Regions from separate parts of the Agrobacterium sp. GD03872 genome, predicted to be linked through region 1. Evidence: riboswitches for the same ligand, from Rfam matches in the RefSeq annotation. Region 1 holds a riboswitch; the other holds the start of a gene.

Evidence for each region. A riboswitch is a leader RNA that binds a small molecule or an ion and turns the genes downstream of it on or off. The one in region 1 is predicted to bind cobalamin.
Region 2: another riboswitch for cobalamin. It lies ahead of N5D22_RS03660 (ABC transporter substrate-binding protein); the one in region 1 lies ahead of N5D22_RS25440 (CbtB domain-containing protein).

Annotation. Positions count from the first base shown of each region.
Region 1 covers NZ_JAOCCY010000023.1:48,930-52,405, forward strand. Annotated here, with positions in the region: gene N5D22_RS25430 (cytochrome c) at 1-252, shown strand, start outside; gene N5D22_RS25435 (cytochrome c) at 343-1,263, shown strand; cobalamin riboswitch at 1,311-1,550, shown strand; gene N5D22_RS25440 (CbtB domain-containing protein) at 1,710-1,892, shown strand; gene N5D22_RS25445 (CbtA family protein) at 1,904-2,614, shown strand; gene N5D22_RS25450 (hypothetical protein) at 2,619-2,933, shown strand; gene N5D22_RS25455 (glutamine amidotransferase) at 3,105-3,476, opposite strand, start outside.
Region 2 covers NZ_JAOCCY010000001.1:752,584-756,059, forward strand. Annotated here, with positions in the region: gene N5D22_RS03655 (GNAT family N-acetyltransferase) at 1-790, shown strand, start outside; cobalamin riboswitch at 830-1,064, shown strand; gene N5D22_RS03660 (ABC transporter substrate-binding protein) at 1,222-2,253, shown strand; gene N5D22_RS03665 (iron ABC transporter permease) at 2,250-3,278, shown strand; gene N5D22_RS03670 (ABC transporter ATP-binding protein) at 3,275-3,476, shown strand, end outside.

The DNA of each region.
Region 1 (3,476 bases):
GTGACGACCATCAGCACCAATGCAAAGGCTTTCCCCGACCAGTTCCCAGCCGGCACCGAGACCGGCAGCGCGGCCGCTCCCGCCATCTGGGAAAATTTCGCGGACTTCAAGGCCAAGTCCGCCAAGCTCGGTACGGATGCGGACACGGTTCTCGCCAATCTCCCCACCGATCAGGCTGGCGTCGCCACCGCCATGAAGACGCTCGGCGCCGATTGTGGCACCTGCCACCAGACCTATCGTCTGAAAAAATAATCGCAGCACTTTGGAAACGCCGCTTCCCGGCGGCGTTTTCTCACGCTCGAAAGGCATCTGACGGGGTCAGGTGAGAATGGGGAGAGGGGTATGTCCTCCATCTGGACGAAACTCGTCGGCGGGGCCATCGTCGCAGCGATTGCGGGCTATGGCATATTCGCCTGGGTTACCGCGCCGGAACGCCAGGCGCCGAGCCACTGGGTCAGCCTTGGCGAACCGGATCTGGCCAATGGCGAAACGCTGTTCTGGGCGGGCGGCTGCGCAAGCTGCCACGCCGCGCCCGATGCCACGGGCGAGGCGCTGTTGACGCTTGCGGGCGGGCAGGCGCTGAAAAGCCCCTTCGGCACCTTCCATGTCCCCAATATTTCCTCCGATCCGCAGCATGGCATCGGCGGCTGGACGCTGGCGGAATTCGGCGACGCCATGACGCGCGGCGTGGGCAAGAACGGCGAGCATCTCTACCCGTCCTTTCCCTATGCCTCTTATGCCCGTATGACGCAGAAGGACATCAACGATCTCTTCGGTTATCTGAAAGCCCTGCCGGCCAGCCAGAACGATGCGCCGGATCACCAGCTGCCTTTCCCCTTCAATCTGCGCATGGTGCTGGGCGGCTGGAAATTCCTGTATTTCGACCCCTCCGCACCGCCGCGCGTCGAACTTGCCAATGCCAATGCCGAATTGCTGCGCGGCCAATATCTGGTGGAAGGGCCGGGCCATTGCGGCGAATGCCACACGCCGCGCAATGCGCTCGGCGGATTCCAGACGGATAAATGGCTGGCCGGCGGTCCCAATCCGGAAGGTGAGGGCCGTATTCCGGACATTACCCCCGCCTCGCAAAGCATAGGCAGCTGGGCGGCGGCCGATATTGCCAGCTATCTGGAAACCGGCTTCACCCCGGAATTCGACAGCGTCGGCGGCTCCATGGTCAAGGTGCAGCAGAACATGGCGCATCTGACGGCCGAAGACCGCGATGCGATTGCCGCCTATCTGAAGGCCATTCCGGCGCGGTAGGGTGCGGCGGGGGCGTGCGCGCCCATTGACTCCCGCCTCCACCCGGCGGATAACAATCCTGTGATGGTTCCTTCCGGTCGTTCCGGAAGGTGAAAAGGGAACACGATAGGGAGAAATCCTCATTCGTGGCTGCCCCCGCAACTGTGAGCGGAGAGCCTGAAACGAAGTGCCACTGGCAAGCCATTTCCCGGAAACCGAGGTTTCCAATCGGGCGAGGGCGATGCCGGGAAGGTGTTTCAGGTTTTGACCCGTAAGCCAGGAGACCTGCCATCACGGAAATGTCCATGCCGGCGGGGTGTCCGGAAGAGCGGAATGTCAGGTGGCGGGATCAATGCCTTCCTGTGTCAGTCTCGTATCCCCGTGGTGAAGTGTATCGCATGCGGTCTTGCGGCTTGTGCCGTTTGGCCGCGTCCAAAGGCGCGGGGTCGCGCCGGAGAGGGGTCACCATGTCCATCAATCAGAATACGGCAAATTCGGCCGTTTCCACAAAAACAGCCAGCTTTGCGCAATCGCTGACGGCGATCGTGCTTGGCCTGTTCGTTGTCGGTTTTGTCGGCTTTTCGCCCGTGGAAGCCGTTCACAATGCCGCGCACGACACGCGGCATGCCAATGCCTTCCCCTGCCATTGAGGGGTAACGGCATGTCATCTTTTCGCAATATCGTCTTTACCGCCGTTCTCGTCGGCATTCTCGGCGGTTTGGCCGTGTCTGCCATGCAGGCTGTCAGTACCACGCCGCTCATCCTGCAGGCGGAAACCTATGAAAGCGCCGGCGAAGCGCCCCACAGCCATGATGCGCCGGCCCCCGGTGCCGCCGTTCCCGCCCATGAGCACAATGACGAGGCCTGGGCTCCGGCCGATGGCTTCGAGCGTACCGCCTATACCGTCGCCGCCAATGTCCTGACCGCCATCGGTTATGCATTGGTGCTGACCGGCCTCATTTCGCTGCGTGGCACCAGTGGCGGCTGGCGCGAAGGCCTTCTCTGGGGCGTTGCCGGCTTTGCCGCCGTCATGCTGGCCCCGATGATCGGCCTGCCGCCGGAATTGCCGGGCAGTCCGGCAGCCGCACTTGAGGCGCGGCAGATCTGGTGGCTTGCGACGGTTGCCGCAACCGCGGGCGGCATTGCGCTGATCGCGTTCCGCCGCGAACCCTGGGCCATCGTATTGGCATTGGTGTTGATCGTTGCACCGCATGTGGTCGGCGCACCCTTGCCGCCGGAAGGCGAACATGCGCTGGCGCCGCTGCCGCTGGAGCGTCAGTTCATCGTCGCCGCGACCATCACGAGCTTCGTTTTCTGGGCGCTGCTCGGGACATTGAGCGCGTTTTTCCTGAAGCGCTTCCAGTCGGCTTGAGACTATGCAGGACGCAGCGGAGTGGAGTGAGGAACTCGATGCGCTGCGTTTTGCCGTACCTGGTCACGGCGCTTTCTGCGCCGTGCACCGTCTTGCCTTCAAGGCGGTCCTTGGGGCGACCCCGGATCGCGAGGTGGCTCTCGCCTGTTTTCATGAACACGAAGCCGCTTTTATCGCTGCGGCGCTCAGCAAGATCAAACGTGCAAATTTACCCGCCGGCCGCAGCCTGCATCTGAACAGCCGCGATATTCGCCGGGCGATTGCCGGGGAGAACGGCGATCATGCGGCGCGTGTTTGCCGCGTACTTGATCGGCGATAATCATTGCCGTTTTCACGTCCGTCATCCCGGCCCTGAGCCGGGATCCAGCCAGCCCAAGTCCTTGGGCTGAAAGGACTCTTTTCGCCGCGCAGACGCGCGTCGGCTGGATTCCGGCTCAAGGCCGGAATGACGGGGAGTAGAGGGAGCGCAAACAACCGAGACGGCTATGCCTCACCGATGCTCCGCCGCAAAAACCTGGAGTTCCGCCTCGGCTTCCGGACCAAAGAGGCCGAGGTGTTTCAGGATTTCCACAGCGAAACTGACCGGCGCGCTGCCGGCGGCGGTGACGATGCCGCCATCGCTGACCGCTTTCGGCTGGTCGCGATAAAGCGCCTCGCCGCCATAGGCAGGATAGGCCTTGTGCGATGCCAGCGAATTGCCGGTATGGGCGACGCCGTTCAGGACGCCCGTGCCGCCGAGCGCGCTTGCCGCCGCGCAGATGCCGGCCACCAGCCGGTCCCTGTCGCGAAACCGGTGCACCAGCCCGCCAAGATCGACAGCGGTTCCCTTTTCCCAGCTGAGACCGCCGGGAATGATGAGAGC
Region 2 (3,476 bases), on a different contig from region 1:
TGTCGGATGGCGATATCACGCGAATGAATGGTGTTTCCTGCGGCAGTGCGGCGTCGGCCTTGCCGCGCTTGACGAAATCGATCGCCTTGTCGCAACGGCAATGCTGTTTCCTTATGATGAGGGTTTCGCGACGGTCGGCATGGTCATCGTTTCCCCGCGTTTGCAGGGGCAGGGCGTTGCGCCATGGCTGGTGGGCCAACTCATTGCGGGTTACCCTGACGCCGCCCTGCGGTTGAACGCCACGGAAGCCTCGCGACGGCTTTTCGCACGGCTGGGTTTTTCCGGAGATACGGAGAAAGTACATCTCCTGCGCGGCAAGGCGCGCTGCCCTGCCGAGATGCCGACGCTTGGAAGAAAACAGAGAATCGAGCCGCTGTCCGAGGATCATTTGTCCGCTGTGGCGGATCTGGATCGGGCGGCTTTCGGTGCTTCCCGCCGGGGCGTCCTGCAACGCCTTCTCCGGGAAAATACGGGTTACGGCCTGTTCGAGGCCGATCGTCTTGCCGCCTTTGCATTGCGGCGTGCTGCGGGGCGGGGCCATATTGTCGGCCCGGTCGTTGCCGGTGACGAGGTGGATGCGATTGCGCTGGTGAGGCGGCATTTTTCCGATCTCGGCGATCAGCTTGTCCGTCTCGATGCCGTGCGGGATAGCGGTCTTCTGACCGAGTTCCTGGCGCAATCCGGGCTGGTGGTGATCGAAACGCTCACCACCATGTCGAAAGGCGCGCCGCAACCGGCAGGCTCCGGTTCCGCAAAGATTTTCGCCCTGGCAGGCCCGTCTTTGTGCTGAGGTGCGGCACTATCGCAATTGACGCCCCGCCTCTTGCCCCTTATGTGAGAAAGCGACGGTTCCTGCAGCCGAAAGGCGAAGGGATTAATAGGGAACATGGTGCGGGCGATCTTTTTCGCCCAATGCCGTGGCTGCCCCCGCAACTGTAAGCGGATTGTCGTTCATCCCCGTGACGCTCAAGGCGTCGTGCCACTGTATTCTCCGGAATGCGGGAAGGCAGATGAGTGACGTAAATCCGTGAGCCAGGAGACCTGCCGTCAAAATATAAACCATCGTTACGGGCGGGGAAGCCCGGAGGAGGAGATTGTAATGTTATTTCATAACATTTCGTTTGCGTCCTATGCCCGTTCTCCGTACAAGACGTCCCGCTGTTGCTGCGCGTTCTGACGCCTGCTGCTCTGGAATAAGTTTTACTTTCGACTGGAGAACACATGTTTCATTCTAGACGCCTGCCGGCCCATGCCGGTTTTCTGGCCGCCGCGCTTGCGGTTTTGCCTGTTGCCAACGCTTACGCTGCCGAAACCACCTATCCCCTGACGATCAACAGCTGCGGTCAGGAGATCACCTTCAAGCAGGCACCCGCCCGCACCGTGTCCGTCGGCCAGAGCACGACCGAGGTTCTTTACCTGCTCGGCCTCGCCGACAAGGTGGTCGGCACCGCGCTGTGGATCGGCCCGGTTCTGAAGGGTTACGAGGAAGCCAATGCCAGGGTCGAGCGACTGGCCGATAACGATCCGAGCTTCGAGGCGGTCGTCGGCAAGAGACCCGACCTCGTGACGACGCAGTTCCAGTGGCAGATCGGCCCCGAAGGCGTTGTCGGAACGCCGGCGCAATTTGCCGAACTCGGCATTCCCGTCTATACCTCGCCCGCCGATTGCATGGGCAAGGACAATTCCGGCGGCGGCGACGGCGTGCGCAACACCGGTTTCACCATGGAACTGATCTATCAGGAAATTCGCGATCTCGCCAAAATCTTCAACGTGCAGGATCGCGGTGAAGAGGTCGTTGCCGACCTGAAGAAGCGTGAAGATGCCGCCCGCGCCAAGATCGCCTCCGCCAACGGCAAGCTTTCGGCCGTCTTCTGGTTCTCGAGCGCCGAGCTGGATATCGATCCCTATGTGGCCGGCCGCAACGGCGCGCCCGGTTACATCATGTCCGCGCTGGGGCTGAAGAATGTCATCGAAAGCGATGAAGAATGGCCGACCGTCGGCTGGGAAACCATCGCCAAGGCCAATCCGTCCATCATCGTCGCCGGCAAGATGGATCGCCGTCGTTTCCCCGCGGATGATGTCGCCGTCAAGCTGAAGTTCCTCGCCACCGATCCCGTGGCCAGCATCATGCCTGCCGTCAAGGAAGGTCGTGTGTTCGAAATGGATGCGCAGGCGATGAACCCCACCATCCGCACCATTGAAGGCATCGAAACGCTGGCTGAAGCGATTTCGGCTGCCGGTCTCGCCAAGTGAACGGTCTCTCCGTCCATCTCGGCAGGGCGGGGCTGGCTCTTGCCGCGCTCGCCCTGCTGCTCGTCGCGCTGATGGCCGGGGCGGCCATCGGCGAGACCGCCATTCCTTTCGATGTCGTGGCGAAAACCATCGCCAACCGTGTCTTCCATGCCGGTTATCCGCTGGAGCCGCTGGATGAGGGTATCGTCTGGAGTTACCGTCTCAGCCGTGCGGTCGTTGCGGCCTGTTGCGGTGCTTCGCTGGCGCTCGCTGGCGCGGTGCTGCAATCGCTGCTGCGCAATCCGCTCGCCGATCCTTATATTCTCGGCATTTCCGCCGGCGCCTCCACTGGCGCCGTCGCTGTTGCGCTTCTGGGTTTCGGCGCGGGGTTCCTGACGATGCCCGCCGGTGCGCTTATCGGCGCTTTTGTTGCGTTTTCGCTGGTCAGTCTTCTGGCCGTGCGGGCGGGACACGGCAACAGCGCCATCATTCTGGCGGGGGTGGCCGGCTCACAGCTGTTCAACGCCATGACCTCTTTCATCGTCACTAAATCCGCCAATGCTGAACAGGCGCGCGGCATCATGTTCTGGCTGCTGGGCAACCTCTCGGGCGTGCGCTGGCCGGATGTCTGGCTGGCGCTGCCGGTCAGCCTCGCAGGACTTGCCGTATGCCTCTGGTATGCCCGGGCGCTCGATGCCTTCGCCTTCGGCGGTCAGGCCGCTGCCTCGCTCGGCATTCCGGTACGCTGGGTCTATGCCGCGCTGATCTCCGTTTCGGCGATCATGACGGCTGCAATGGTGTCGCTGGTCGGCTCCATTGGCTTCGTGGGCCTCGTCATTCCGCATGCCGCGCGTATCTTCGTCGGCGTTCGCCACGGCATCTTGCTGCCGGTAACGGCGCTAACCGGCGCGGTTTTCATGATCGTCGCGGATATTCTCTCGCGCATCGTCATTCCGGGACAGGTGCTGCCCATCGGCGTCATCACGGCCCTCGTCGGTGCGCCCGCCTTTGCCTTCATTCTCGGTCAGAAGAGGGGGCGTTCATGAAATTATCCGCCCACGACCTGCATTTTCACGCCGGCAATGTCGATATCGTGCGCGGCGTTTCACTCGATGTCGGTTCGGGTGAGTTTCTTGGCGTCATCGGACCGAACGGTTCCGGCAAAAGCACGCTGCTCTCCATGCTGGCAGGCATTCGCAAGCCGCGCCGGGGGCAGGTTACGCTCGGGGGTGAGCCGCTTGCCT